2 regions of the Bacillus sp. CGMCC 1.16607 genome follow, and region 2 is predicted to be linked to the other one. Evidence: a T-box and tRNA genes for the amino acid it is inferred to sense, from the RefSeq annotation. Region 2 holds a T-box; the other holds one or more tRNA genes.

Region 1 (15,417 bases), 240 kb from region 2:
CGCACCATTCACTTTAATAGACGCGGAAGTAGTTCAGTGGTAGAACACCACCTTGCCAAGGTGGGGGTCGCGGGTTCGAATCCCGTCTTCCGCTCCAAAAAGTGCCGGGGTGGCGGAACTGGCAGACGCACAGGACTTAAAATCCTGCGGTAGGTGACTACCGTACCGGTTCGATTCCGGTCCTCGGCACCATTTATAAAATGCGCCCGTAGCTCAATTGGATAGAGTGTCTGACTACGGATCAGAAGGTTATGGGTTCGACTCCTTTCGGGCGCGCCATATAGAACGGGAAGTAGCTCAGCTTGGTAGAGCACTTGGTTTGGGACCAAGGGGTCGCAGGTTCGAATCCTGTCTTCCCGACCATTCTAAACTAACTAATATTGGGGTCTTAGCTCAGCTGGGAGAGCGCCTGCCTTGCACGCAGGAGGTCAGGGGTTCGATCCCCCTAGACTCCACCAATTAAATTTAAAATTATGGCGGTGTAGCTCAGCTGGCTAGAGCGTACGGTTCATACCCGTAAGGTCGGGGGTTCGATCCCCTCCGCCGCTACCATAATTTTGGACTTTTAGCTTAAAAGGCTGAACATTTATTGGACCTTTAGCTCAGCTGGTTAGAGCAGACGGCTCATAACCGTCCGGTCGTAGGTTCGAGTCCTACAAGGTCCACCATTTAATATTTTTTTCGCGGAGGAATACCCAAGTCCGGCTGAAGGGATCGGTCTTGAAAACCGACAGGCGGGTTAAACCGCGCGGGGGTTCGAATCCCTCTTCCTCCGCCATATTTATTTAAAAATGGCTTAATATTATCGCGGGGTGGAGCAGTCTGGTAGCTCGTCGGGCTCATAACCCGAAGGTCGCAGGTTCAAATCCTGCCTCCGCAATAATCCATCTAATGGTTCCGTGGTGTAGCGGTTAACATGCCTGCCTGTCACGCAGGAGATCGCGGGTTCGATTCCCGTCGGGACCGCCATTATATGTGGCTCAGTAGCTCAGTCGGTAGAGCAAAGGACTGAAAATCCTTGTGTCGGCGGTTCGATTCCGTCCTGAGCCACCATTTTAGTAATGCGGGTGTAGTTTAGTGGTAAAACCTCAGCCTTCCAAGCTGATGTTGTGAGTTCGATTCTCATCACCCGCTCCATATTGGGCCTATAGCTCAGCTGGTTAGAGCGCACGCCTGATAAGCGTGAGGTCGATGGTTCGAGTCCATTTAGGCCCACCATATTTATTCATTAACATTTACTATTCCGCAGTAGCTCAGTGGTAGAGCATTCGGCTGTTAACCGAACGGTCGTAGGTTCGAGTCCTACCTGCGGAGCCATTATGGGGAAGTACTCAAGAGGCTGAAGAGGCGCCCCTGCTAAGGGTGTAGGTCGGGTAACCGGCGCGAGGGTTCAAATCCCTCCTTCTCCGCCATAACATTTTGGCCCATTGGTCAAGCGGTTAAGACACCGCCCTTTCACGGCGGTAACACGGGTTCGAATCCCGTATGGGTCATCTATTAAAGAGCTATCGATATTGTATCGTAGCTCTTTTTTATATTATAGGAAAAGTAGATTGCTATTTACTTTTTTCCTATAATATAAAGAATAATTATATTAACAATAAAAAGGGTTGACCAAAATAGGTCAACCCTTTTTATTTGTTTTCATACAATCTGCTTCCTTTGGCTTTCTATTCAATCATACTTCTCCTTGCTAGGTGCTAGCTTGTTTCCTGGATTATTTAGGTCAAATTCAGAACTAACTCCTGTGGAGGGACCACGAAACATATCCCCTGTAGCTAATATTTTCCCATCTGGTGCATCGAATAAAGGTGCAGGAATATCTCCTCCAGCTTGTTTTAATAAAAATTCTTCTTCTTTATTTGCCAATGTAACTCCACCTTTTTTAATTTTTTAGTTACTATTATTGTTTTATTTTGTCTAAATTCCTTTAATATATGTCGGATCAGATTGAATTTGCTCATTTATTCTCGCAAATACGTCTTTCTCCTCACTTATTGTCTGAAAGTATTACAAGGATTTCTAATGTTAAACAAGAATAATACAAGAAAGCTAGTGAATACGATTCTAAAAATCAATACTAAATGCCTCTAACATTTCTTCTCTTATAAAGTGATTCAATCTATCTAAAGGTATCTTGGCAACTAAATTAAAGGATGGGGAAAAAATGGTCGTGAATACGTTATATCCAACCGACTTTCAAATGCATTTGTTTCATGAGGGAAATTTATTTCAAGGTTATCAGTTATTTGGTTCGCATGTGTTAATGAAAGAAAATCAGATTGTCACTAGATTTTGTGTATGGGCTCCAAATGCCCAAATTATCAGACTTGTCGGTGATTTTAATAATTGGAATGGAACCGAACACTCCTTTCATAGAGTTAATAAAGAGGGCATTTGGATGCTAATTGTTCCAGAAAATTTAGAAGGCTGTTTATATAAATACGAAGTGATTTATTCAACGGGTGAACGGTGTTTAAAAGCAGATCCATTTGCATTTTATTCTGAAATAAGACCAAATACTGCTTCTATTGTTTATTGTCTTGATGGATATCAATGGATGGATTCAAAGTGGCAGCAAAAAAGGGAAAAAGATCTTAGTTTATCGAAGCCAGTGGTCATTTATGAACTCCATCTCGGTTCATGGAAAAAGCATAATAACGGGCAATTTTTGTCATATAAAGAATTGGTTCGTGAATTAATTCCCTATGTGTTACAGCATGGTTTTACTCACATTGAATTATTGCCTCTTGTCGAGCACCCGCTCGATGATTCTTGGGGATACCAAGGGACAGGTTATTTTTCACCTACTAGCCGTTATGGTGAACCCCATGATCTCATGTATTTTATTGATCAATGCCATCAAAATGGTATTGGAGTCATTCTCGATTGGGTTCCTGGTCATTTTTGTAAGGATGGTCATGGATTGTATCAATTTGACGGAACACATCTTTATAGCTATGAATATGGTCCGGATCGGGAAAATGATGTTTGGGGTACGGCAAATTTTGATTTAGGGAAACCTGAGGTTAATAGTTTCCTCATTTCTAATGTGCTTTTTTGGATGGAGTATTTTCACATCGATGGTTTTCGTTTAGATGCTGTTGCAAATATTATTTATTGGCCAAATGCATATGAAAAAAAGCCAAATCCATTTGGAATTGCCTTTTTGAAAAAACTAAATCAAGTAGTGAAAGATTTTGATCCTAGCGTAATGATGATTGCGGAGGATTCAACGGATTGGCCTCAAGTAACAGCCCCGACTAAATATGAAGGTTTAGGCTTTCAATATAAGTGGAATATGGGTTGGATGAATGACATCTTAGAGTATATGGTGACTCCAGCAAATAGGAGAAGCGGGGTCCATCAAAAGATTACCTTTTCATTAGTTTACGCTTTTACGGAGAATTTTGTCTTACCATTTTCCCACGATGAGGTTGTTCATGGAAAAAGGTCAATTCTAAATAAAATGCCGGGAGACTATTGGCAAAAGTTTGCCCAGGTTAGATTATTACTTGGTTATATGTTCGCTCATCCTGGAAAGAAACTTTTGTTTATGGGATTTGAGCTTGGACAATTTGATGAATGGAAGGATAAAGAACAGCTAGATTGGCAATTAATTGAATTTGACATGCACCGAAAATTGAATGCATATGTTAAAGAATTAATAAGGATTTATAAACGCTCTAAGCCCTTTTATGAGTTGGATTATTTACAAGCAGGATTTGAATGGATTGATGTTCATAATTGTGGGCAATCGATTTTTTCTTTTATAAGAAGAGGCAAGGAAGAAGAAGATTTTCTGATCATTGTGTGTAATTTTACAGAAAAAAATTATTCGAATTATAAAGTTGGAGTGCCAGGTGAGTTAAAATATCGGGAATTATTCAATAGTGATCAATTGGATTATGGTGGTAGCGGTCATATTAATAGAAAAATTTTAATGGCTAATAATGAGGAATTTCACGGCCAGCCTTATCATATCAAAATGAATATTGCTCCGTTTGGTATATCCATTTTGCGACCTGTGAAATCAAGAAAGGAGAGAAAAGGTAGTGGGAAAGAAAAAATGCGTAGCTATGCTTCTGGCAGGGGGAAAAGGGAGTAGATTAAATTCTCTCACGACGACAATCGCGAAACCAGCTGTTCCATTTGGAGGAAAATACCGGATTATCGATTTTACATTAAGTAATTGTACGAACTCAGGAATTGATACAGTGGGTGTGTTAACCCAGTATCAACCACTTCTATTAAATTCATATATCGGAATCGGAAGTGCATGGGATTTGGACCGAATGGATGGCGGGGTCACTGTACTTCCTCCATATAGTGAATCTTCTGATGTGAAATGGTATACCGGAACGGCTAGTGCAATCTATCAAAATATGAATTATCTTCAACAATATGAGCCAGAGTATGTACTAATCTTATCGGGGGATCACATCTATAAAATGAATTATGAATTCATGCTCGACTATCATATGGAGAAAGGAGCAGATGTAACCATTTCGGTTATTGAAGTTCCTTGGAATGAGGCTAATCGGTTTGGCATTATGAATACAGATGATGAGATGAGAATTACTGAATTTGAAGAGAAGCCAGCTGTACCGAAAAACAATCTTGCTTCAATGGGAATATATATATTTAGTTGGAATGTTTTGAAGGAATATTTAGCGAAGGATGATGAGAATCCCACCTCAAGTCATGACTTTGGAAAAGATGTAATTCCTTTATTACTTAAAGATCAAAAGAAAATGCTCGCCTATCCATTTAAAGGCTATTGGAAGGATGTTGGGACAGTTAAAAGCCTATGGGAAGCGAATATGGATTTATTAAATAATAGCTGTGATTTAGATTTATTTGATTACACTTGGCGTATTTATTCTGTTAATCCAAATCAACCACCACAATTTATTGCTCCCTGCGCAGAAGTACTAGATTCTCTAATAAATGAGGGTTGCCTAATTGAAGGGGATGTTGAAAGGTCAGTACTTTTCCAAGGTGTTAAAGTTGAAAAAGGAGCGGTTGTTCGCGAATCCGTCGTTATGTCGGATGCAGTGATTGGGAAAAACGCTTATATAGAAAAAGCGATTGTTCCTGCTGGAATCCAAATACCAGAAGGCGCTATTATTTATGGAAATGAAGTGGATGGAGAGATTTTGTTAGTAACAGAAGATTTATTAAAAAAAATAATCTGAGATATATAGAATGATCATGATATAGGGTGGGGAAGCGCAGATGAATAGACAATTACTAGGAGTTATCGATGCGACGGCTTTTCATGAAGGTTTAGAGGATTTAATGATTCACCGCTCACTAGCAGCAGTTCCTTTTGCAGGGAGATACAGATTGATTGATTTTGTATTATCCAGCATGGTGAATTCGGGGATTCGAAGTGTGGCTATTTTTCCAAAATTTCAATACCGTTCGCTAATGGATCATTTAGGATCAGGGAAGAATTGGGATTTAAATCGAAAACGAGATGGGCTTTTCTTTTTCCCTTCCCCTAATATTGAAGGCAATAGTCAAGGATTTGGCTGTTTTCAACATTTTGCCGCAAATATCGATTACTTTAATCGAAGCATACAGGAATATACGATTATTTCCAACTGCTATACGATTTCAAATATAGATTATAGGGATGTATTGAAAAAGCATATTGAATCAGACTGTGACATTACAGAAATAACGAGAGAAGGTAGATCCATTGGAATGTTCATGCTTAAAACCTCGTTATTAGTAGATTTGATCAATCATCGTAATGAAACAGGATATACAACAATGCGAGATATTGCTTTAGATATAAACCACTCATATAAGATTTGTCGATTTGAGTATGATGGCTATGCGGTTATGATTGATTCCATACAAAAGTATTTTTCCACTAGTTTGAATATGCTTGATCCAACTATTTGGAAACAAGTATTTTTAAAAAATCGTCCTATTTTCACAAAGGTAAAAGATGAACCGCCGACAAGATATTTTAAAGGGTCTGTTGTTCAAAATGCAATGATTGCGAATGGTTGTCAAATTGAAGGCGAATTGGAAAATAGTATTATTGCGCGCGGGGTCAAAATAGGAAAAGGGTCTAAGATTACTAACTGCATTATTTTACAAAAATGTCAAATTGGTGAGAATTGTATATTAGAGTCGGTCATTTTAGATAAAGATGTAAGAGTAGAAGATGGAACAGTGATGATCGGGACTGCGAATAAACCTCGAGTCATTCGAAAAGGCACTGTTCAAGGAGCGTTGATTAAATCGTGAAGGTGTTATTTACCGTTTCGGAATGTGTTCCGTTTATTAAGTCTGGGGGTCTTGCAGATGTTGCTGGTTCTTTGCCAAAAGAGCTTGTGAGTCTAGGTACAGACGTAAGGGTGATACTTCCTAAATACGGAAGGATTGCAGGAACTTATCGTAATCAGATGAAAAAAGTAAAAGAGTTTACCGTTCCGCTTGGTTGGAGAACTCAATATTGTGGCATCGAAGAACTAGTTCATGATGGTGTGACTTATTACTTTATTGATAATGAATATTATTTTAAACGTGATGGGTTATACGGCTATTATGATGATGGAGAACGTTTTTCATTTTTTTGTAAAGCTGTCTTAGAAAGCTGTGAGCATTTAGATTTTTTTCCAGATGTGATTCATTGTCATGATTGGCATACAGCGATGATTCCGTTTTTATTAAGAGTTCAATATTATCAGAAGGAACGCTATGGTTTTATCCGAACGGTGTTTACGATTCATAATCTGCAATTTCAAGGGATCTTTCCAAAGAGTGTTTTAACGGATTTATTAGGTGTCGCAGAAAGGTATTTCCAACCTGATCAGCTAGAGTTTTTTGGGAATGCAAATTTTATGAAAGGTGGAATTGTAGCGGCTGATAAGATAACGACCGTCAGTCCTACCTACCGTTCGGAGATCCAGTCATCTTTCTTTGGCGAAAAGCTTGAAGGCCTGTTAAAGCTAAGAGAGGAAGATCTGATTGGGATATTAAATGGAATTGATGAAGATTTTTATAATCCTATGAAAGATGATTACTTAACATACAAATTTGGAATAAAAGATTTAAAAAATAAACAGAAAAACAAAAAGGAAATTCAAAAGTACTTCCAGTTGCCAATAAAGAAAGAAACTCCTTTAATGGTGATGATTACGAGATTAACGAAACAAAAAGGACTCGATTTAGTTTCCTGTGTTTTAGAGGAGATGCTACAAGAGGATATTCAATTGGTTGTCTTAGGTACTGGGGATTGGGAGTTCGAACAATTTTTCCAAAGTAAAGCGAAAGAATATCCGGAAAAATTAAATGCACATATTGGTTTTGATGAAGGATTAGCCCATAGACTTTATGCTGGAGCAGATTTGTTTCTAATGCCTTCTCTTTTTGAACCTTGTGGTCTTGGGCAACTGATTGCTATGAAATATGGAGTGATTCCCATTGTTCGTGAGACAGGTGGCTTAAATGATACGGTTCATTCCTACAATGAAATGAGTGGAGAGGGGAATGGATTTTCATTTCAAAATTTTAATGCACATGACATGCTTTTCACGATTAGAAGAGCGATTCATTTTTATCATGATAAGCAGGTGTGGCGGAAAATTGTTCAAGCGGCAATGTCGAAGGATTATAGCTGGGCACAATCGGCATTTAAATACAATCAGCTATATGCGGAGCTTGTGACAAGGAGTGAAAGCCATGTTTTCTAATAAGGAGCTATTTAAAAGTGAGTTTGTTAACCGAGTTGAAAGAATGTCGGGAAAGAGCTTTGCGGAAACCACAGAACGTGACCAGTATCAAGCATTAGGAAATATGATTCGTGAGTATGTAAGTAAAGATTGGATTGCAACCAATGAATCGTATCGTAAAAACGGAACAAAGCAGGTTTATTATTTATCGATTGAATTTTTATTAGGGAGGTTACTGGAGCAAAATATATTAAATTTAGAAATAGAGGAATTTGTTGAAAATAGCTTAAAGGAGCTTGGAATTTCATTGCAAGGCATTGAAGAGGTTGAAGCAGATGCAGCATTAGGGAATGGCGGCCTAGGGAGATTGGCCGCTTGTTTTCTTGATTCCTTAGCTTCTCTTGGATTGCCTGGGCATGGCTGTGGAATTCGCTATAAGCATGGACTATTTGAGCAAAAAATGGTCGATGGGTATCAAATCGAGCTTCCCGAACATTGGCTTCGGAATGGTCATGTGTGGGAAGTACGCAAATTAGACCATGCGGTTGAAATTCCTTTCTGGGGTCAGGTCGAGAGCAGAATGGAAAATGGTAGGCTTGTTTTTCACCATGTAAATACGGAAAATATTACTGCTGTGCCTTATGACATGCCTGTAGTAGGTTATAGGAATCAGACAGTAAATACGCTTAGATTGTGGAATGCGGAGCCATCCGCCTATCCGATTCATAAAAATATATTGAAATATAAACGTGACACGGAATCGGTTTCGGAATTTTTGTATCCAGATGATACACATGACGAGGGGAAAATCTTAAGATTAAAACAACAATATTTTTTAGTTGCCGCTAGTATTCGCTCCATTGTTCGATCCTTTCGCAAGCAACACTCAAGCCTACTGCATTTTCATGAATATGTGAGTATTCATATCAATGATACTCATCCTGTTTTAGCGATACCCGAACTTATGCGTTTTCTCATTGATGAAGAAGGATTTGATTGGGAACAGGCATGGAAAATTACCACGAAAACGATTTCTTATACGAATCACACCACCCTATCCGAAGCACTTGAGCGTTGGCCTATTCGAATTTTTCAACCGCTGCTGCCACGAATATATATGATAGTGGAGGAAATGAATGAACGATTTTGCAGATCTCTTTGGGATAGATATCCGGGTGATTGGAGGAAAATCGAACAGATGGCTATCATTGCCCATGAGGAAGTGAAAATGGCGCATTTAGCGATTGTAGGTTCATATAGTGTGAATGGAGTGGCAAGAATTCATACGGAAATCTTGAAAATGCGGGAAATGAACTTATTCTATCAAGTGTTTCCTACAAAATTTAATAATAAGACAAATGGAATCACTCATCGCCGTTGGTTGTTGAAGTCAAATCCAGAGCTTGCAAGGCTAATTACGGGGGCAATTGGTGAAGAGTGGGTTTCGAGTCCTGAAAAGCTTGTAAATTTGATGGATTTTAAGAATGATTCATTATTTTTGGAACAATTATCTAAAGTAAAAGAAGTGAATAAAATACAATTAAGTAAGACGATTTTTCAAAAATCAGGAGTAATAGTTGATCCTTCTTCTATTTTTGATATTCAAGTTAAAAGACTCCATGCCTACAAAAGGCAGCTTTTGAACATTTTACACATTATGCATTTGTATAATCTATTGAAGGAAGATTCAAGCTTCACCATGTCACCGAGGACGTTTATTTTTGGCGCAAAGGCGTCTCCAGGTTACTATTTTGCGAAGAAAGTAATTAAACTGATCAATACGGTTGCGAAGAAAATAAATGAAGACAGTTATGTATCGAATGTGTTAAAGGTTATTTTTCTTGAGAATTATCGTGTGTCATTAGCGGAAGAAATTTTTCCTGCGGCAGATGTAAGTGAACAAATATCGACAGCCAGCAAAGAAGCTTCAGGTACAGGAAACATGAAGTTCATGATGAATGGGGCACTGACGGTCGGCACAATGGATGGGGCTAATGTTGAGATATTTGAAAGAGTGGGTCCAGATAATATTTTTACATTTGGTCTAAGTGCAGATGAAGTGTTGCGTTTTCAAAAACAAGGTGGCTATCGTTCGGTGGAATATTATTCTCATGATAAACGGATTCGTAAAGTTCTTGACCAGCTTGTGAACGGCTTTTTTAAAGAAGATGATGAATTTGAAATCATTTTTGATTCATTACTGGCACAAAATGATCAGTATTTTGTCTTAAGGGACTTTGCTTCTTATGTTGAAATTCAAAAAGATGTCGGAAAAGCGTTTTTGGATAAAAAAGAATGGTGGAAAAAAAGCTTAGTAAACATTGCCCAATCAGGATATTTCTCAAGCGACCGCACCATCAAAGAATACTCAACCGAAATATGGAGAATTCAAGCAAACGAAAACGCTTCACTTTAGCACATCACCGCATTGGGGGTCAGTCCCCCATCGCTTTAAAGCGACGGGGGACTGACCCCCAATGCTTTAAAGCGTGAAAGCCCACTGTCCTTTAGGACAGTGGGCTTTTGTGTTAAATAGGTTATAGGAAGTATCCTAGGAATAGACCGATAGATAGTAGAAAACCGAAAATGGTGTTCGTTTGGGCTGTTGCTTTCATTGCTGGCATCATTTCGATTGGCATGCTTTTTCCAATGAATCCTTTCGTTGCTTTTATCGCTTTTGGTGCACTAAGCAACACGATAGCTGCCCAAGGTGACGCAAGTTGAAGGATAATCAGCATGAAAACCCAGATAAAAGAAACAATAAACATCCCTGCTAATAGTGTAATGGCTTTATCTCTACCAAGTAATATTGCTAAGGTTTTGCGACCATTTTCCTTATCGCCATCCAGATCACGAATATTATTTGAAAGCATGATCGCTCCAACTAAAATAAAGATAGGTATAGAAATTAGGACACTGCTAGTATCAACCATTCCAGTTTGTATATAGAAGGAAATGAGAATGATTAACATCCCCATAAAAAATCCAGAAACTAGCTCGCCAAATGGCGTATAAGCAATTGGTATTGGGCCACCTGTATAAAAATACCCTACCGCCATACATACTAAACCAATGACAGCAAGCCACCAGCTAGAATTCATACAAATATAAATACCTAATAGAACAGCTAAACCATAAAAGCTAAGGGCAATAGATAAAACAGTTTTAGGCTTTACGCCATCTCTAACAATCGTTCCACCAATACCAACTGACTTTTCATTATCAAGACCACGTTTAAAATCATAATACTCATTAAACATATTTGTGGCTGCTTGTATGAGTAAACTTGCGATAAGCATTGTAAGAAAAAGTCCAAAATGAACTGTATGCTCTTGAACAGCAAGTGCTGTACCTAATAAGACTGGAACAAAGGCTGCCGTTAATGTGTGAGGGCGTGTTAATTGCCACCATTTGCGAAATCCTTGGTTGGATTCAACAACCGAACTAGAACTGTTAGGCTTCATCTGTGGTTGCATAATCTTCTCTCCCCTTTGAAATTCTTTATATGAATTAATTACTTTATAATTTAACACCAAACTATAGTTTAGAAAAAGTTCGTTGTAGTGTCAATGATTTATTATCCTCAAAAAAGGTTAAGCCTTCCATTCATAAGTATAAATGAAAATAGAGGAGATACTTAGTCAATAGTGATCTGTTTTATTGACATTCTATTGAACGGAGTAGTATGTTAAAATAGACTTAAAAGGTATGGATTGCAGTCATTATTGACTGGTTTTGGAGGGATTTTTTTGGTTACCATCCAAGAAACGGAACTAATAGAAGGAATTCGATCTGCTCTTATTCGGTCAAAAAATTTAAATAAGCCGATATTAGTTAGCGAAGTCCATAAAATTGATAAGATTAATCCGCTTTCTTTTTTTTATGCTGGAAAAGAATTATTTCATGGAGAAAGATTTTTTTGGAAAGACCCATCGGATATGTCCATTATTGTTGGACTTGGAATATGTAAGCAAATACAATCGGATCAATCAAAGGACCGGTTTTTTCATGTTGAAAAAGAGTGGAAAACATTCATTCAGGATGGAATTGTTCATGCTACCCATTCAGTACATGGAGTAGGTCCAACCATGTTTGGAGGATTCTCTTTTGATCCTTTAAAACCAAATACCGATCTGTGGTCAAAATATCCTCATACATTATTTCATCTTCCAAAGTATATGCTATCGATTATTGAAGGACAAACTTATTTAACAACAAATATTTTATGTACAAAGAATGATGATGAATCTTTAGCAATGAAGGTGAATAACGAAAGGACTAAGCTTTTAAAGCAATTAACTGAACCATTTTTTGAAAAAGAAAATAACCCATATAATATAGAAGAAATGAATCCTGACGGCTGGAAAGAGTCTGTGAAAAACGCAGTAGCTGATTTGCAAAAAGGGACTTTGAAGAAAGTTGTGCTAGCTAGGGAACTTAGACTCATTTTTAACCAGGTAATTGAAGTGGAAAGTGTCCTACATCATTTACTTAATGAACAAAAGAAAAGTTTTGTGTTCGCTTTTGAATCAAATGGTGATTGCTTTATAGGTGCTTCGCCGGAAAGATTGGTGAAAAAAGAAGACAAAGTATTGTTTTCAACTTGTTTAGCTGGATCAACAGCGCGAGGAAAATCTGTCGAAGAAGATGATCGACTAGGTAATAATTTATTATCAGATTCAAAAAACTTAATTGAGCATCAATACGTAGTCGATATGATCCGAAAGGCGATGGAGGACTTTTGTATTGAGCTTACAATACCTAATGAGCCTGTATTAATGAAAATGAAAGATATTCAGCATTTATACACTCCTGTAACAGGTATTAGTAAAGAAAATACTTCATTGCTGCAAATTGTAGAGCATTTACATCCAACTCCTGCACTTGGGGGGATGCCTAAGCTCCAAGCGATTGAAAAAATACGAGAGATAGAAGAGATGGATCGAGGTTTTTATGCCGGACCTATCGGTTGGTTAGATACAAATGGAAATGGAGAATTTGCCGTTGCGATACGCTCGGGACTAATCCAGGGAAAAGAAGCTTCCTTGTTTGCCGGATGTGGTATTGTCGAAGACTCAAATGCGGATAGCGAGTATGAAGAGACGAATATCAAATTCCGCCCGATGTTAAACGCACTTGGAGGAAAAAATAAATGAATTATCAAGAAGCATTAACCGCTTATACCGCAGCTTTTGTTAATGAATTGGTTCTTACGGGTGTACGCGATGTTGTGGTAAGCCCAGGTTCTAGGTCAACACCTATGGCCATGATGATGGCTGAACATCCGGATTTAAAAATTCATATTCAAATTGATGAGCGCTCAGCAGGTTTTTTTGCTTTAGGGATGGCTAAGGCAATAAAAAAACCTGTCGCTTTACTTTGCACATCTGGCACAGCAGCAGCTAATTATTATCCAGCTGTGATAGAGGCGAAATATTCAAGAATTCCTTTAATTGTGATTACTACTGATCGACCACCTGAACTAAGGGAGGTTGGTGCTCCACAAGCCATCGATCAAATCCATCTTTATGGGAATCATGTAAAAGCCTTTTACGAAATGCCATTGCCTGAAAAGGAAAGTACTCTTATTCGATATGTTCGTATGACCTGTGCTCGTGCTGTAAGCACTGCATGCTGTCAGCCAATGGGACCAGTTCATCTGAATTTTCCATTCCGCGAGCCATTAATCCCATTGCTTGACAGTGAGAAATTATTTGAAATGGAAGAGCGTTCAGATCGATATGTACAGATTGAAACGGGGAATTGGACGTTAGACAGCAAACGCTTTGCTTTATTGGCTAATGTGTTAGCTGAAAATCGGAATGGTGTGATTGTTGTAGGACCTTTGGATGACGAAGAGTTAAATAAAGAAATCATCCAATTAGCTAAACGACTTTCTTTCCCTATCCTTGTTGACCCGCTTTCACAATTACGGAGCGGGAAGCATGAGGACCGGTACATTGTGGATTGTTATGATAGTTTTTTAAGAAGTGATGATACGAAAACATTTTTACAACCAGATATCATTCTTCGCTTTGGCGCTATGCCTGTTTCAAAAGCCCTATCTATTTTCCTAAAAGAAAATCGCACAAACAATCATTTAGTTGTTGATGGTGGAAGTGGCTGGAGTGATCCATCTGCTTTAGCATCCAATATGATTCATTGTGACGAGAGTCGATTTTGTCAATCCATCCTATCGCTATTGCCAGAAGATCTGGAAAATCAACATTTACAAGATTGGCTGGCGCTAAATGAAATGGCTAAAGAACAAATGTTATCGGTTAGGGATTTAAGTGATATGGATGAAGGAAAACTATTTGCTTTATTAGCAGATTTGCTTCCAGATGACTCAACTTTATTTGTTGGAAATAGTATGCCTATACGGGATTTAGATTCGTTCTTCTTCTCAAATCAAAAATCAATAAGAGTAATGGCCAATCGAGGTGCTAATGGAATTGATGGGGTGATCTCATCAGCAATAGGGGCTGCTGTCTATTCTAATAAAATGTATTTAGTATTAGGAGATTTAACCTTTTACCATGATTTAAACGGACTTCTCGCTGCTAAGCTCTTAAATATCGATATCACGATTATAATCATTAATAATAATGGTGGCGGAATCTTTTCCTTTTTACCACAAGCAAATCATCCGAAAAATTTCGAATTACTTTTTGGGACTCCATTAGATTTAGATTTTAAACATATTGTCAAGATGTATAATGGTTCCTATAAGAAAACAGAGAACTGGGATGAGTTTCTATCAGCTTTTTCAAAGACAGTAGATGAAAAGGGTCTAAAAGTTCTGGAAGTTCCGACAAATCGTGAAAAAAATGTTGTACATCATCGAGAATTGTGGAATTCTGTTTCCCGGGAAATAGAAAACTTCATTGCTAGTGGAAAGCGATGAAGTTTCTCGTTGACGATATAACCTACCATGTAGAGATATGTGGTGAAGGGCATCCCCTATTATTACTCCATGGCTTTACTGGTAGGGGAACGAATTGGATGCCATATTGCTCTACTATAGGAAATAAAGCTAAACTAATTATGCCTGATATTATTGGACATGGGCTGACAGAACATCCTGAAGTTCTTGGAAGATATGAGATAGAATCTGTAGCAAAGGATTGCATTTCTATATTGGATCAACTAGGAATTGAACAAGTTGATCTTCTCGGTTATTCAATGGGGGGAAGATTAGCCATTTCGTTGGCAATTCTTTTTCCAAATCGAATTAGAAAATTGATTTTAGAAAGTGCCTCCCCTGGACTTGCAACGGAAGAAGCAAGAAGAGAAAGGCAACAAGCAGATGAAAAGCTTGCTCATTTTATTAAAGAGAAGGGTATAATAGAATTTGTCGATTACTGGGAGGATATCCCTCTTTTTCAGTCCCAAAAATCTTTACCCGAAATTACAAGAGATAGAATTCGAACCCAGAGGTTAGCCAATCATCCTATTGGGTTGATCAACAGCTTACTTGGAATGGGAACTGGGAGCCAACCATCCTACTGGGAAAATTTAAAGGAAATGAAGGCAGAATCGCTGTTCATTGTCGGAGAACTTGATCAAAAATTTTGCCAAATTGCATTGCAGATGCAAAAATCCTTGCCTAAAGCGAAGATTTATAAAGTAAAGAATGCTGGCCATGCAATTCATGTGGAACAAGCTGAAAAATTTGGTACAATAGTAAGTGGGTTTTTGTAGAATACATAAATGAGGGAGG
Region 2 (15,417 bases):
GACTTCTTGTTACCAGAAAGATTTGAATTAAGCTATATTGGGGAAGATGGAAAACACCATCGACCAGTTGTAATTCATCGTGGTGTTGTTTCCACAATGGAACGCTTTGTTGCTTATTTAATCGAAGAATATAAGGGAGCTTTCCCAGCTTGGTTAGCACCTGTTCAAGTTCAAGTCATTCCGGTTTCACCAAATGTTCATGGAGATTATGCTCAACAAGTAAAAGAAGAGCTACTTTCTAAAGGATTGCGTGTAGAATTGGATATTCGTGATGAGAAAATTGGCTATAAAATTCGTGAAGCACAGATGCAAAAGATTCCATACATGCTTGTTGTAGGGGATAAAGAGATGGAAGGTAGAGCGGTCAATGTCCGTAAATACGGAGAGCAAGAATCAGAAACAGTTTTACTTTCTGATTTTGTTCAAAAGCTACAATCTGAGGTACAACGTTAAGAAGAAAATATTGTTATTTGGGATTTTTTAAAAATTCTATTGCCAAACGATGTATAGTTTGATAATATTTATTTCGTTGTTGTTCATTGATTCGTTTGACATAACATTATTTTCTATGATATAGTAACTAAGGTAAATTAGAATACAAGCTGGAATTAAGAAGAAGCACCCGCTTCTCACCTGTATGACGCTAATAAGTAGTTAGCAGGTTCTACGAAAACAACTTTTTCTTTTAATTTGTTTCGTAAAGTGTGGGTGTTTAAGGCACCCACACTTTTTTAGTGCTTTTGCGGGATCTTTATTCAGGTTACTGTATTCGCTTAAAAAACCTTGGAGGTGTCTAACTATTAGTAAAGACATGTTGTTAAACGAGGGAATTCGCGCACGCGAAGTTCGTCTTATTGACCAAAATGGAGATCAATTGGGAATCAAGACTAAAGTCGAAGCATTAGAAATTGCTGCTCGAGTGAATCTTGATGTAGTTTTAGTCGCTCCAAATGCAAAACCACCTGTAGCTCGTATTATGGACTATGGAAAGTTTAAATTTGAGCAACAAAAGAAAGAAAAAGAAGCACGTAAAAATCAAAAAATCATCAATATTAAAGAAGTTCGTCTTAGCCCAACGATTGATGAGCATGACTTTAATACAAAGCTTCGCAACGCCATTAAATTTTTAGAAAAAGGCGATAAAGTAAAAGCATCGATTCGTTTTAAAGGACGTGCCATTACTCATAAAGAGATCGGTCAAAAAGTATTGGACCGTTTCTCAGCATCATGTGCTGAAGTAGCAACTGTTGAGTCTCCACCAAAAATGGACGGACGCAGTATGTTCTTAATGTTAGCACCGAAAATTGATAAGCAATAGGAGGATACGATAATGCCTAAAATGAAAACTCACCGTGGCGCTGCAAAGCGTTTCAAAAGAACAGGATCTGGTAAATTAAAGCGTTCCCACGCTTATAGAAGCCATATGTTCTCAAACAAATCTCAAAAACAAAAACGTCATTTACGTAAAGCTACATTAGTTTCTCGTGGTGACTACAAACGCATTCGTTTCTTATTAGTAAACCTTAAGTAATCTCGGATCATTGAAATATAGGAGGGAAAACACATGCCACGTGTAAAAGGCGGTACAGTTACTCGCAGACGTCGTAAAAAAGTAATTAAATTAGCAAAAGGTTATTTCGGTTCCAAACATACATTATATAAAGTTGCTAACCAACAAGTAATGAAATCTTTAATGTATGCATTCCGCGACCGTCGCCAGAAAAAACGCGACTTCCGCAAACTTTGGGTTACTCGTATCAATGCAGCAGCGCGTATGAACGGTCTTTCTTATAGCCGTTTAATGCACGGATTGAAGCTTGCTGGTATCGAAGTAAACCGCAAAATGCTTTCTGAATTAGCTATTAGCGATGCAAACGCATTTGCTGAATTAGCAAACGTTGCAAAAGCACAATTCAATAAGTAATAGTAATATAGCCATTCTCGGGTTCCGGGAGTGGCTTTTCATTTTTTAAAAAAAGGGGATAATTTAATGGGAATGTGGACAGGAATCATTATATTATTTATTAATATTTATGGCTTTTTTCTAATGGGATTTGATAAAAAACTGGCTAAACAGAAGCAATTTCGAATTAGTGAAAGATCCTTATGGATTGCCGCTATTTGTGGTGGAGCAGCAGGAACGACGTTAGGAATGCATTTTTTTAGACATAAGACAAAGCATACAGCGTTCCGAGTAGGATTTCCTCTTTTAGTGGTAGTACAAATCGTAGCTTTTCTATATGTATATAAAAATTAATTGTCATAACTTCTTGTCTGATTTTATAAGCTTTAGAAGTGCCTAATAAGTCAGACAAAGAAGGTGAACATGTTGGATGAACAGCTTAAAATGATGTTTGTTTTTGTTGAATCTGTGGGTATTCTAGCTCCTCTTGCTTTTATCTTATTTCACTTATTAAGGCAATTTTTATTTATTCCCGTTGCTGTTGTCTGTATTGCTGGTGGAGTATTGTTTGGTACAGTATTTGGTACGATTTACTCTTTAGTTGGGTTAACTATGGTAAGTGTCTTATTTTATTTTGTTGTAAATAAGATGCCAAGAACCTATGAGAAATTGTCCAAAATAAAAGGTAAATGGTTCGGACCTTATCGGAATTTAACCATTAGTCAAATTGCTATTTTAAGGCTTATTCCCTTTATCCATTTTCATCTCATGAACTTCTGTCTTTTGCAAAGAAAGAAAAGTTTAAAAGAATTTGTTTGGGGCTCCCTCTACTCCAACTTGCCATTAGCTTTTTTTTACACAATATTTGGGCAGTTTATTAGCCGTTTTACCCCTACAATGATACTTATCATACTGTTCGCACTAACAATGCTTGTATATTTATTAAGAGAAAAAATGTCTATTATTAAGTGGAAAGAATTTTTCAAAGTATCAACTTCCTAGAAGAAAAAATGTGCACCCAATTGTCACATGGGTGCACATTTTTTTAATTTTTTAATAGCTCTTTTATCGGACTTTTCCAATCGATTTTAGCAGTTGGATATTGTTCAATTACTTTTTCTTCTATAAAAAGAAAATCATCTCTTGTCATCCCTTTTAGTGCGGCTACGTTTCGCGGCCAAATAAAGATCGATACAACTTCAAAGGCATCATTTGTCGTTCCTAGATATTTTTCTCCTTCAAAAAGAACGCCTTTATAGGTAACTAAAAAATTCTTTCGTACATTGTTCGAATCATCATAAAAATAGAACTTTCTTTGCTCCCTAGCAAGTTCAAGTTTTCGTTTTGGATTAAAAATATATTTAATAAGGTAATAGACAAGGAAAAATATGAAAGCTAATAATAATAAACGAATAAACCACATAAATGCGTCCTCCAATAGGCATTATTATGAATTTACGAATGAGTTTAAAAAAGGTTTCAGAAAAAATTTGTTTTGTTATAATTTTTTATGAAAGAAGGGATGGGATGAAATGGATTTAAAAAAACTTTTTTTCATGCAAAAAGAATTAGATGCTCATATTGAACATAATCACCAGCTGCAAGAGGAAGATTTATTTGATAAAAAAATTCTTGCTCTACTAGTTGAATTAGGAGAACTTGCTATATGAATATTTAGCGGATATGCGGAATAAATAACGGTGTTTAAATAAATATTCTTTGCTATTTCATACTTCATAAATATATAAATGGCATGAATTTTTTGGAAAATGAATATGGAGGATTTTTACTATGAACTATAATTTAAAGGTTAAATTAATAAATGAGGATGCTCTTTTACCTTTCCAAGCGAATCCAGGAGATGCGGGTTTAGATTTGTTTGCAGCAGAAGAAAAACTAATTAAACCTGGGGAAGCTGAATTGATAAGTACAGGAATTAAATTGGAATTACCTCAGGGAACTGAAGCTCAAGTTAGACCAAGAAGCGGCTTAGCTTTAAAACACTCTGTAACGGTATTAAACAGTCCTGGTACTATAGATGAGGGGTATAGAGGGGAAATACAAGTTATACTTATCAATCATGGAAAAGCAGACTTTAAGATAGAAAAGCAGATGAGAATCGCACAAATGGTAATTGCACCGGTTGCAATTGTAAATATCACTCAAGTAGAAGAGTTGTCTGATTCCGAAAGAGGTGAAGAGGGTTTTGGATCCTCTGGTGTATAAGGGAAAGCATGATAGTTATTTTATAAATGGGAGGTATCTATGTTGTGGAAAAAATTAAAGTAATGATCAGCTCAACAGTTAGTGATTTAGAAGCTGAACGAGATGCAGCAAAAAAGGCATTTGAAGAAATACCTCTAGTTGAACTTATGGGAGCTGATCCGTTAAATGATACTGCTCTAGCAGGAAACCCTAGGTTTATAACCAGTCGTATGGCTAAGGATTGTGATTTATACATACTAATTCTTGGGAATAGATTTGGTTATGATGTTGGGAATGGAAGATCGGCTACGGAAATAGAATTTGATGCAGCCATAAGAGATGATCCAACAAAAATACTTGTATTTAAAAAGGATAGTTTAGAAGAACCGGAAGAAAAACAAAAGGTATTTATTGATAAAGTATGTAGCTACTATAACGGGTATTGGCGTACTTCGTTCAAACATACTCACGATCTTCAAACCTACATAAAAAATGCTTTTGGTAAATGGATAAAAGAAAGAGCCTCTATCGGTACCGACTTAACTTACTTAGATCATTTTGTTAGACTAGCCAGACAAATAACACCAGAACCTAATGCACAGGTTTATTATAAAGTTACAGAAAATGATGTTGAACTAGAATATTCTTTTTTCAAAAGGAGTCATGAAATACATTTTACCCGTGAACAGATATATTTAAATTTTTGGGGATGTTTTAATGAACTCTATAATCAATTTGAACGATGGTTAGACAATGAAGAAGGGAGTGAATATTAATGCACTTGAAAATTATTGAAGATAAGTATTCATTAGCTTTGCAAACAAAAATTAGATCTAGGAATACCGATAAGGAAGAGATAAGAGATGCTCTTATTAAAATGGGGCAAAAAATTGGAATTGATATTGTATCAGAGAATATGTTAGAGGAAACAGAAGTCTCTACACCAATGGATCAGATATTTCAGGGTTATTCCTTTTGTAATTCAGTAAACCTTGTATACAGTACAAAAGATGACTACGAATTCTTTGCTAAGGGGATGTCATTGGCAATTCCAAACTCAATGCAAGGTTATTTTGATTTTCAGGGAGTAAGAGGTCCCGATGCTTTAACTCAGCCAGTTAGAGCAGCATCCCACCCTACTATTAATCCCGGAACAATTGTTGATACAGTAGTGATTGCTAAAGCAGTTCTAGCAACTGGATGTACAGCAATTTCTCTCACAAAAAATATCATGAGTAAATTTCAACCTAAAAATGTAATAATTGCTTCCTCCTTTTATAGTCAATTGGGAATTAGAGAACTAATTACTGAAATTCCAAACATAAAGTTCATTTATACTGTTGGTAAAGCTGATACACTTAATGAAGATGGAATGCTTCTTCCTGGAGTAGGTAACTTGGACAGCAGATTATTAGGCTAGATTGTATTCCATAGAACCATTCCAAACATCACTTAGTTAAACACTTCTAATGTTCAGAAATATTTGGTGAGTTCTATCCACTACTTTTGACTGGCATGAAATAATTGATATTACGTGAGTGATATGGGTCTTTCCTAAGTGGTATGGCACTTAGGATTTTTTTGATTTCAAAAAGTAAATGTTTCAAAGGTTAATCATGTATGCAGTTTTTTAATTATTCTATATGAATCGTTTCTCGATATGAATAAGAATACTGAGTGGATACGATGTTATGGATTCATAAGAACTTTCTTTGAATAGGTAACTAAGTCTCAATAACCTCCTAAATGTTTTTATATTCTAATAAATATTTTAAGTATATTTAACGTATTAAGGATAATTTTTGCAATTATTTTTTCGTGATTTTTGATATTTTAAATGAAGTATTTATTCTATTGACTATAGTAAAATCGACTAAAAGCAACAAATATCATAATTAACTATTCATAATTAGCCAATGAGACGCGCTGTTTTAAATTTTGGAGTCTAAAGCCTCCGGCATCAAAAGAAACTATTTTAGAGGAATATGTCGATGGCCTTCATTTTATTTTGTCCTTAGGACTTGAGGGTGGTTTTGATAATCACGAATTACGTTTTCACATAGATCATTCAAATGATTTATCTAAACAATTCTTAAAAGTATTCGATCAAATTAGTACATTTAGAATCACAAAGCAATTCCAAGAATACGAGCTCCTTTTTCAATCCTTCCTATCTTTAGGCGTAAAGCTAGGATACAAAGAACACGAAATCGAAAAAGCATATTTTCAAAAAAATGAAGTAAATTATGAAAGGCAAGAAGAGGGTTATTAGCAGAAAATTTGTACATTTTTAAGCTCTTTTTGTATAATGAAGTGAATAAAAGAAATACATATTAGGGGAGTCGAAAGAATGACTAAATTAGATGAAACATTAACGATGTTGAAAGAATTAACTGATGCAAAGGGGATTCCTGGTAACGAAAGAGAACCCCGTGAAGTAATGAAAAAATACATAGAGCCATTTGCAGACGAAGTTACTACTGATCATCTAGGTAGCTTAATTGCAAAGAAAGTAGGAAAAGAAGGCGGACCTAAAGTAATGGTTGCTGGTCACTTAGATGAAGTTGGCTTTATGATTACAAGCATAGATGATAAAGGATTTTTAAAATTTCAAACCGTTGGTGGATGGTGGTCACAAGTTATGCTTGCGCAACGAGTGACAATCGTTACAAAAAACGGTGATGTAACGGGTGTAATGGGATCGAAGCCACCACATATTTTATCAGCTGAGGCTAGAAAGAAGCCAGTTGAAATTAAAGATATGTTTATTGATATCGGGGCATCCAGCCGTGAAGAAGCAATGGAGTGGGGTGTTCGTCCAGGTGATATGGTTGTTCCGTACTTTGAATTTACCGTAATGAACAATGAGAAAATGTTACTAGCAAAAGCTTGGGATAATCGTATTGGCTGTGCGATTGCAATTGATGTATTGAAGCAATTAAGAGCAGAAGATCATCCAAACGTTGTTTATGGAGTAGGAACGGTTCAAGAAGAAGTTGGTTTAAGAGGAGCGCGTACATCGGCTAATATTATTGAACCAGATATCGGTTTTGGAGTGGACGTTGGAATTGCAGGAGATACACCTGGAATTTCGGAAAAAGAAGCCATGAGTAAAATGGGTAAAGGTCCACAAATCATTCTATATGATGCATCCATGGTATCCCATAAAGGCTTACGCGATTTTGTAACGGGTGTTGCTGATGAATTAGGAATTCCATACCAATTTGATGCAATTCCAGGTGGAGGAACAGACGCTGGTTCCATGCATTTAGCACATAAAGGTTCACCTTCGCTTGCAATTACGATTGCAACACGTTATATTCACTCACATGCAGCTATGCTACATCGTGATGATTACGAAAATGCGGTTAAATTAATCGTTGAAGTGACAAAACGCTTAGACAAAGAAACTGTTGATAAAATTACTTACGAATAAGCAAAAAGGAACCCCGAGCTTCGGGGTTCTTTTATATAAAATATTTATTTTAAACCCTGCTCTAATGCCTCTAACATTTCCTTTTTTTCTTGTTCGTTTGAATTATTCCAAATAATTTCAAAGAGTACACCAAGGCCTGGAAGCATTTTCTCTTCCCCGTTTTGAATGGCATCGACAATGGTATCTCTTAATTCCTCTTGGCTGTTGCCAGAAACATTATGGACAATCGCATTACGTAAATTTAAATTCATACATCAAACCCCTTTCTTCCATTTCCTTCATATGATTTTCCATTTTTGCTTTTATTATGTATGATAGATAGGCTATAATAATAAAATTGAAAAGGCTAATCAAAAAGCAGAAGCGCCTTGATCAGCCCCTACAAGCAAATGCTTCGCTACCCAGAAAGTCGTTCTTTGACTTTTTGGGTGGCGAACATTTGACCTCGAGGGGCTATGCGCTGGAGCTGGATTACGCAAAGGAGAGAACCTAATGAAATACATTCACTCTTCGAAAAATCCACAAGTGAAGCAATGGAAAAAGTTACATACAAAAAAAGAACGAGAAAATACAGGAACATTTTTAGTTGAAGGCTTTCATCTTGTAGAGGAAGCATTAAAAGTTGAAAATCTTGTATTAGAACTCATCGTTTCTGAGGAAGTTGAAATTCCTGCAAGAATCAATTATGGATCAACTCCCATGACGCAAATAAATAAAGAGATTGTTAAAGAATTAGCCGAAACGGAAACCTCACAAGGGATTTTTGCAGTCTGCAACCAACCTAATCAAGAGGTGATTGACGGAAGAACTTATCTACTCCTCGATTCAATTCAAGATCCAGGTAATCTTGGCACGATTATTCGAACGGCAGATGCAGCTGGAATTGATGCCATCATCGTAGGGAATGGTAGTGTCGATATTTATAATTCAAAAGTATTAAGATCTGCACAAGGCAGTCACTTTCACCTACCAATCATTAGAGGCGATTTGTTCGAATGGATTGAAAAATTAAAGAAAGCGGATATCCCACTCTATGGCACCGCCTTAGAGAATGGAACGGTCTACACAGAAGTTAAACCAACATCCACATTTGCTTTGATCGTAGGAAATGAAGGAAATGGAATTCAAGCAGAAATATTGAAGGCAACCAATCAAAACCTATATATTCCGATTTTTGGAAAAAGCGAATCGTTAAATGTATCTGTAGCAGCAGGAATTTTACTATATTATTTTAAAAATATTTAAGAACAGATTTGAAACTGTGAGCATTTTATAATATAATAATCAGCAAAACTGCATGATACAAAAACGTTGACGGAGAAAAGTAGCTAATACCTAACTTCTAGGGAGAAGATGCCATAGACTGAAAGCATCTTTATGAAAAGGGCTAAGTGAAGTTCACCTCCTGAGTTGGCACCGGGACCACTTAAAAAGTGTAAAGGTGCATCGGCTAAGCCGTTATCTTCAATGAAGTGAATGTATACATATTGTTGTACATTTATAAGGGTGGTACCGCGATTAAACCTCGTCCCTTTTAGGGATTAGAGGTTTTTTTTATTGGAAAAAAATCATGCGAAATTTAAAGGAGGAACAAAAATGCAAGAGCGTTTAAAAGAACTGCAAACCGAAGCCATTCGTTTAATTGATGCGGCTTCTGACCTTAAGCAATTAAATGATGTACGTGTTGCTTATTTAGGTAAAAAAGGACCAATCACTGAGGTTTTACGTGGAATGGGTAAATTATCTGAAGAAGAAAGACCGAAAATGGGTGCACTCGTGAATGAGGTGCGCGAAGCCATTTCATCTAAAATTGAGGAAAAACAAAGTAAATTAGAAGCGGATGTTATTAACGCCAAACTTGCTTCTGAAAAAATTGATGTTACCTTACCAGGCAGACCTGTTAGACAAGGGAATCATCATCCATTAACAAGAATTATCGAGGAAATTGAAGACTTATTTATTGGAATGGGCTATTCCATTGCCGAAGGTCCTGAAGTAGAAAAGGATTACTATAACTTTGAGGCGCTTAATCTGCCAAAAGGTCATCCTGCAAGGGATATGCAAGATTCCTTCTATATATCTGAAGAAATCCTATTACGTACCCATACATCACCAGTACAAGCAAGAACAATGGAAAAAAATGAAGCAAAAGGTCCAATCAAAATTATTTGCCCAGGTAAAGTGTATCGTCGTGATAATGATGATGCGACACATTCACATCAATTTATGCAAATTGAAGGTTTAGTCATTGGTGAAAACATCCGTATGAGTGATTTAAAAGGAACATTAGAGGTATTCGTAAAAAAAATGTTTGGCCAGGATCGTAACATTCGCTTACGCCCAAGCTTTTTCCCGTTTACAGAGCCATCAGTGGAATTAGATATCTCTTGTAAAATTTGTGGCGGCAGCGGCTGTAGTGTATGTAAAGGAACAGGTTGGATTGAAATTTTAGGGGCTGGGATGGTTCATCCGAATGTGCTTGAAATGGCTGGCTACGATTCAAAGAAATATACGGGATTTGCATTTGGAATGGGACCTGAACGGATTGCAATGCTGAAATATGGTGTAGATGATATTCGCCATTTCTATACAAATGATGTTCGTTTCTTAAAGCAATTTCAGATTCACGAGTAAAAACTAGGAGGATTAAATTCATGTACGTTTCTTATAAATGGCTACAAGATTATGTTGATTTGTCTGGTATTTCTGCTACTGAGCTCGCTGAAAAAATTACAAAAAGCGGGATCGAAGTAGAGGGTGTAGAAGTTTTAAATAAAGGAATTAGTGGAGTAGTAGTTGGTCATGTCGTAGAACGTGAACAGCATCCGAATGCAGATAAATTAAGTAAATGTTTAGTAGATATCGGCGAGGAAGCACCTGTTCAAATTATTTGTGGAGCTAAAAATGTAGCGAAGGGGCAAAAAGTTGCCGTTGCAACCGTTGGAGCTGTCTTACCAGGCGATTTTAAAATTAAACGTGCGAAGCTTCGTGGAGAAGAATCGAATGGGATGATTTGTTCTCTGCAAGAATTAGGTATTGAAGGAAAATTAGCTCCGAAGGAATTTGCCGAAGGAATTTATGTATTTTCTGATGATGCAAAAGTTGGTACAGATGCACTTGCATTATTAAATCGTGATGATCAAGTTCTTGAACTTGGATTAACTCCTAATCGCTCTGATTGCTTAAGCATGCTTGGTGTTGCTTATGAAGTTGCTGCGATTTTAGGAAGAGAAGTGAAATTACCAGAAGCGAATCTAACAACTGGTTCAGAAAAAGCTTCTGACTATATTTCAATTGCTGTTGAAGCAAAAGAAGAGAATCCATTGTATGTTGGAAAAGTAATAAAAAATGTTAAGATTGGTCCTGCACCTTTATGGATGCAAACACGCCTAATGGCAGCGGGAATTCGTCCACATAATAATGTTGTCGACATTACCAATTATATTTTATTAGAATACGGCCAACCTCTACATGCCTTTGATTATGATCGACTTGGTTCGAAAGAAGTTTTAGTCCGTCTTGCTCATGAAGGGGAAGAAATTGTCACACTTGATGATGCGAAAAGAACATTAGCTAGTGATGAATTAGTGATTACAAACGGTCAAGTTCCAGTGGCTCTTGCGGGAGTCATGGGTGGGGCAAACTCTGAGGTGACAAATGACACTACAACGATTCTACTAGAATCTGCTTATTTTAAAGGAAGTTCGGTTCGAAAAGCTTCTAAAGCTCACGGATTAAGAAGTGAAGCAAGTGCCCGTTTTGAAAAAGGGGTAGATCCAAATAGAGTGCGTGCTGCAGCAGAACGAGCTGCTAATTTAATGGAGCTATATGCAGGTGGAGAAGTTTTAGAAGGATCGGTGGAAGTAGATACTCTTGAAATAAAACCAGCAGTAGTAACAACAACATTAGAAAAAATTAATCGTGTCATCGGAACCGATATGGATGTTCTAGCGGTAGAAAATATTTTTGCAAAGTTACAATTTGAAGTGCAAACAGATAACGAAACCTTCACTGTGACAGTACCAACTCGACGTGGTGATATTACGATTGAAGAGGATCTAGTGGAAGAAGTTGCGAGACTATATGGTTATGATTTAATTCCAACGACATTACCTGTTGGATCTTCAACACCTGGGGCTTTAACAGAATATCAATTAAAACGTCGAATTGTCCGCCAATATTTGGAAAGTGTAGGTCTTTATCAAGCCGTTACTTATTCTTTAACGAGCGAGGATAAGGTCAAACAATATTCTTTGAATAATAGTGAGCCTATTCGTTTGGCGATGCCAATGAGTGAAGACCGTAGCTTACTTCGTTTAAGCATTGTTCCTCAATTACTAGATGTCCTAAAATATAATGCTGCTAGACAAAATGAAAGTACAGGCGTTTATGAAACGGGTGCAGTATTTTTAGCGAATGGAAAAGAGGAATTACCAGAAGAGCGTGAGCATTTGGCGATTGCGTTAACAGGACTTTGGCATTCACATTTATGGCAAGGGGAGAAAAAGCCTGTTGATTTCTATGTATTAAAAGGAATTTTGGAAGGATTATTCTCGAAGCTTGGACTGTTAGAAAGAATAGAATTTCGTCAAAATGAAATAGAGGGCATGCATCCAGGTCGTACAGCGGAATTATTCCTTGAAGGAAAAAGTATTGGCTTTGTTGGCCAAGTTCACCCTCAAGTACAAAAGGATAAAGATTTGAAAGATACGTATGTATGTGAAATCAATCTAAAAGATGTTCTATTAACAGTAAACGAGCCGCTGAAATATCAATCCATTCCAAGATATCCGTCGATTACTCGTGATATTGCTTTGGTTGTAGAACAAGAAAAATCAGCCCACACGTTAAAAACGGTTATCGAAGAAGCCGGTGGGGTATTACTAAAAGAAGTAAGCATCTTTGATTTGTACGAAGGAGATCGCCTCGAAGCAGGCAAGAAATCCATCGCATTCTCATTAAAATACTTTGATCCAGAGCGTACTTTAACGGACGAAGATATCACAAAAGCACACCAACAAGTCCTAAACGCACTCGAAGAAAAAACAGGTGCCGTACTAAGAGGATAATAAAAACGCTTTAACAAATTAACGCGCTGGGGGTCAGACCCCCAGCGCGTTAATTCGTTAAAGGGTGTCTGTATGCTTACACTTTTCACCTATTTGTTATTCATGGTATGATATGGATTAGGATTCTTTAGAATAGGGGTGAATGATCGTTGTCAGGAACACAAAAAATTCGTACAACAGTAGATATATATGGACAGCAGTATGCGATAGTTGGTACAGAAAGTACTAGTCATATTAGGTTGGTCGCCTCGATGGTCGATGATAAAATGCGTGAAATCGGTTCGAAGAATCCTTCACTTGATGTCAGTAAATTGGCTGTCCTAACGGCGCTAAACGCAATGAATGATCTAGTTAAACTTAAAGACAAATATGAAACACTAGAATCTGAATTAAATAGTGTAAAGGAATGAATGATAGATGCTAGACATAGCCATTCTCTTCATTTTATTGATTGGTTTTTTCGTAGGTTTAAAGAGGGGCTTCATCCTTCAGTTAATCCATTTAACTGGGTTTATAGTAGCGTTTATCGTTGCTAGTATGTATTATGATGACTTAGCCCCAAAATTAACATTATGGGTCCCATACCCGAATTTAGGAAACGAAAATCCGTTACAATTTATTTTTGATGGAAACAATATTGAAGAAGCGTACTATCGTGCAATTGCCTATGCCGCCATTTTCTTTGCAGTGAAAATTCTGTTACAAATTATCGGTACTATGCTGGATTTTATTGCACATATACCGATTTTAAAGCAATTGAATGTTTGGGCTGGAGGCATACTTGGAGTTATTGAAGTCTACTTACTTCTACTAATACTATTATACATAGCTGCTCTTCTACCATTAGATTTCATTCAAGCACCATTAAAGGATTCATCCATTGCAAAAGCAATCATCAATCACACACCGATTCTTTCAAAACAAATCAAAGAAATGTGGTTTGACTATATTGCTGCTAAGGGCTGAGCCAAAAAGGATATTCCTTTAGGGTCAGTCTCTTAATATGATGTCTTATTTGAAGAAATACCACCACTATCAATTGTTATTAAACGCAAGCCCAAGTTAATATATTGAAAAATATCGCATAATGAAAAGATAAAGGCGGTGTTTCATCGAAATGGTGCTAAACAAAAAAGAAGTCATTCGATTATTGGAAACAATCTCTATTTATATGGAATTGAAGGGTGAAAATAGTTTTAAAATTTCTGCCTTTCGAAAGGCGGCAGCCGCATTAGATGCAGATGGTCGTGACTTATCCGAAATCAGTGATTTTACAACTATCTCTAGTATTGGTAAAGGTACCGCAACTGTGATTGAGGAGTATATTCAAACAGGTCAATCAACTGTATTGCAGCAATTAAAGGAAGAAGTCCCTAAAGGATTAATTCCCCTCCTCCAACTACCTGGTTTAGGTGGGAAGAAAATTGCAAAACTATACTCCGAGCTCGGAGTTAAAAATATTGTAGACTTAAAAGAAGCATGTCATAACAAAAAGGTTCAAGAACTTTCTGGTTTCGGAATAAAAACGGAAGAGAAGATTCTTCAAGCAATTGAAAACGTCGGGGCAAGACCTGAACGATTACCAATTGCTTATATGCTTCCGATTGCTAATACAATTGAGGAAGAACTTAAAAAAATAAGCGGACTCGAAAAATATTCACGTGCTGGCAGTCTAAGAAGAATGCGTGAAACAATCAAAGATTTAGACTATATTATTGCAACAAATGAGGTAGAAAAAGTTCGAGAACAGCTACTTAAACTTTTCAATATAAAAGAAATCATTGCAGCTGGCGATACAAAGGTTTCTGTCATTCTTGATTTTGAATATGATGTATCCGTTGATTTTCGTCTCGTTAAACCAGAGCAATTTGTAACAACCTTACATCATTTTACAGGCTCGAAGGATCATAATGTAAGAATGAGGCAGCTTGCAAAGGAACGTGGCGAGAAAATAAGTGAATATGGGGTCGAAAAGATTGAAACTGGGGAAACCATTACCTTTTCATCTGAGAAAGACTTTTATCAACATTTTGGACTTCCATTTATTCCACCTGAATTAAGAGAAGATGGGCGTGAAGTCGAACATTTTAACGAAAAATATGATCTTATTACATTAATGGATATAAAAGGTGATCTTCATATGCACACCACGTGGAGTGATGGCGCCCATTCGCTCGAAGAGATGGTCGAAGCTTGCCGTGCAAAGGGATATCAATATATGGCGATCACCGACCATTCTCAATATTTAAAGGTAGCAGGTGGATTGGACCCTGAAAGATTAAGAAAGCAGAAGGCTGAGATAAAGAAATTAAATGAAAAATATGAGGATATTCTTATTCTGTCAGGAGTTGAGATGGATATTTTGCCAGACGGAACTCTTGATTACGATGACGATCTATTAGCAGAAATGGATATTGTTATCGCCTCCATTCATTCAGCCTTTTCTCAATCACAAGAAAAAATCATGGGTCGTTTGAAAAATGCTCTAGTAAACGCTCATGTTGATATTATCGCACATCCTACAGGAAGAAAGATCGGTAAAAGAGAAGGCTATTCCATCGATATCGATCAGCTAATCGAATTGGCAAAAGAAACAAATACGGTATTAGAGCTAAATGCAAATCCAAATCGGTTAGATTTATCTGCTGAAAATGTAAGTAAAGCTCAAGCAGAAGGGGTTAAAATCGTTATTAATACCGATGCTCACTTTAAAGAAACACTTTCTCAAATGGAAATTGGTGTTTCAACAGCAAAAAGAGGCTGGATTAAAAAAGAAACTGTCCTTAATGCTTATGATAAGGAAG

What was found. The T-box of region 2 lies ahead of pheS (phenylalanine--tRNA ligase subunit alpha). A T-box ahead of a tRNA ligase gene usually reads a tRNA of that ligase, here a tRNA-Phe.
Region 1: it encodes a tRNA-Phe, which carries the amino acid that the T-box ahead of pheS (phenylalanine--tRNA ligase subunit alpha) is inferred to sense. The anticodon was not compared.

Annotation. Positions count from the first base shown of each region.
Region 1 covers NZ_JBHUJX010000025.1:972,525-987,941, reverse strand. Annotated here, with positions in the region: tRNA gene ACFSO7_RS21560 (tRNA-Leu) at 1-7, shown strand, start outside; tRNA gene ACFSO7_RS21555 (tRNA-Gly) at 23-97, shown strand; tRNA gene ACFSO7_RS21550 (tRNA-Leu) at 104-192, shown strand; tRNA gene ACFSO7_RS21545 (tRNA-Arg) at 203-279, shown strand; tRNA gene ACFSO7_RS21540 (tRNA-Pro) at 287-363, shown strand; tRNA gene ACFSO7_RS21535 (tRNA-Ala) at 383-458, shown strand; tRNA gene ACFSO7_RS21530 (tRNA-Met) at 476-552, shown strand; tRNA gene ACFSO7_RS21525 (tRNA-Ile) at 592-668, shown strand; tRNA gene ACFSO7_RS21520 (tRNA-Ser) at 686-778, shown strand; tRNA gene ACFSO7_RS21515 (tRNA-Met) at 807-880, shown strand; tRNA gene ACFSO7_RS21510 (tRNA-Asp) at 894-969, shown strand; tRNA gene ACFSO7_RS21505 (tRNA-Phe) at 978-1,053, shown strand; tRNA gene ACFSO7_RS21500 (tRNA-Gly) at 1,064-1,137, shown strand; tRNA gene ACFSO7_RS21495 (tRNA-Ile) at 1,142-1,218, shown strand; tRNA gene ACFSO7_RS21490 (tRNA-Asn) at 1,243-1,317, shown strand; tRNA gene ACFSO7_RS21485 (tRNA-Ser) at 1,322-1,412, shown strand; tRNA gene ACFSO7_RS21480 (tRNA-Glu) at 1,422-1,493, shown strand; gene ACFSO7_RS21475 (hypothetical protein) at 1,675-1,869, opposite strand; gene glgB (1,4-alpha-glucan branching enzyme) at 2,168-4,108, shown strand; gene ACFSO7_RS21465 (glucose-1-phosphate adenylyltransferase) at 4,056-5,198, shown strand; gene ACFSO7_RS21460 (GlgC family sugar phosphate nucleotidyltransferase) at 5,239-6,267, shown strand; gene glgA (glycogen synthase GlgA) at 6,264-7,715, shown strand; gene ACFSO7_RS21450 (glycogen/starch/alpha-glucan phosphorylase) at 7,705-10,110, shown strand; gene ACFSO7_RS21445 (1,4-dihydroxy-2-naphthoate polyprenyltransferase) at 10,232-11,170, opposite strand; gene ACFSO7_RS21440 (isochorismate synthase) at 11,444-12,850, shown strand; gene menD (2-succinyl-5-enolpyruvyl-6-hydroxy-3-cyclohexene-1-carboxylic-acid synthase) at 12,847-14,601, shown strand; gene menH (2-succinyl-6-hydroxy-2,4-cyclohexadiene-1-carboxylate synthase) at 14,598-15,398, shown strand.
Region 2 covers NZ_JBHUJX010000025.1:730,446-745,862, reverse strand. Annotated here, with positions in the region: gene thrS (threonine--tRNA ligase) at 1-453, shown strand, start outside; ribosomal protein L20 leader region at 605-739, shown strand; gene infC (translation initiation factor IF-3) at 812-1,318, shown strand; gene rpmI (50S ribosomal protein L35) at 1,331-1,531, shown strand; gene rplT (50S ribosomal protein L20) at 1,565-1,924, shown strand; gene ACFSO7_RS20220 (DUF1294 domain-containing protein) at 1,991-2,257, shown strand; gene ACFSO7_RS20215 (TVP38/TMEM64 family protein) at 2,330-2,905, shown strand; gene ACFSO7_RS20210 (sigma-w pathway protein ysdB) at 2,949-3,326, opposite strand; partial or broken gene ACFSO7_RS20205 (dUTP diphosphatase) at 3,436-3,567, shown strand; gene dut (dUTP diphosphatase) at 3,695-4,129, shown strand; gene ACFSO7_RS20195 (DUF4062 domain-containing protein) at 4,174-4,884, shown strand; gene ACFSO7_RS20190 (uracil phosphoribosyltransferase) at 4,884-5,528, shown strand; partial or broken gene ACFSO7_RS20185 (dUTP diphosphatase) at 6,030-6,380, shown strand; gene ACFSO7_RS20180 (M42 family metallopeptidase) at 6,459-7,544, shown strand; gene sspI (small acid-soluble spore protein SspI) at 7,589-7,795, opposite strand; gene ACFSO7_RS20170 (TrmH family RNA methyltransferase) at 8,037-8,789, shown strand; T-box leader at 8,847-9,080, shown strand; gene pheS (phenylalanine--tRNA ligase subunit alpha) at 9,141-10,178, shown strand; gene pheT (phenylalanine--tRNA ligase subunit beta) at 10,199-12,613, shown strand; gene zapA (cell division protein ZapA) at 12,763-13,023, shown strand; gene ACFSO7_RS20150 (CvpA family protein) at 13,031-13,579, shown strand; gene polX (DNA polymerase/3'-5' exonuclease PolX) at 13,731-15,417, shown strand, end outside.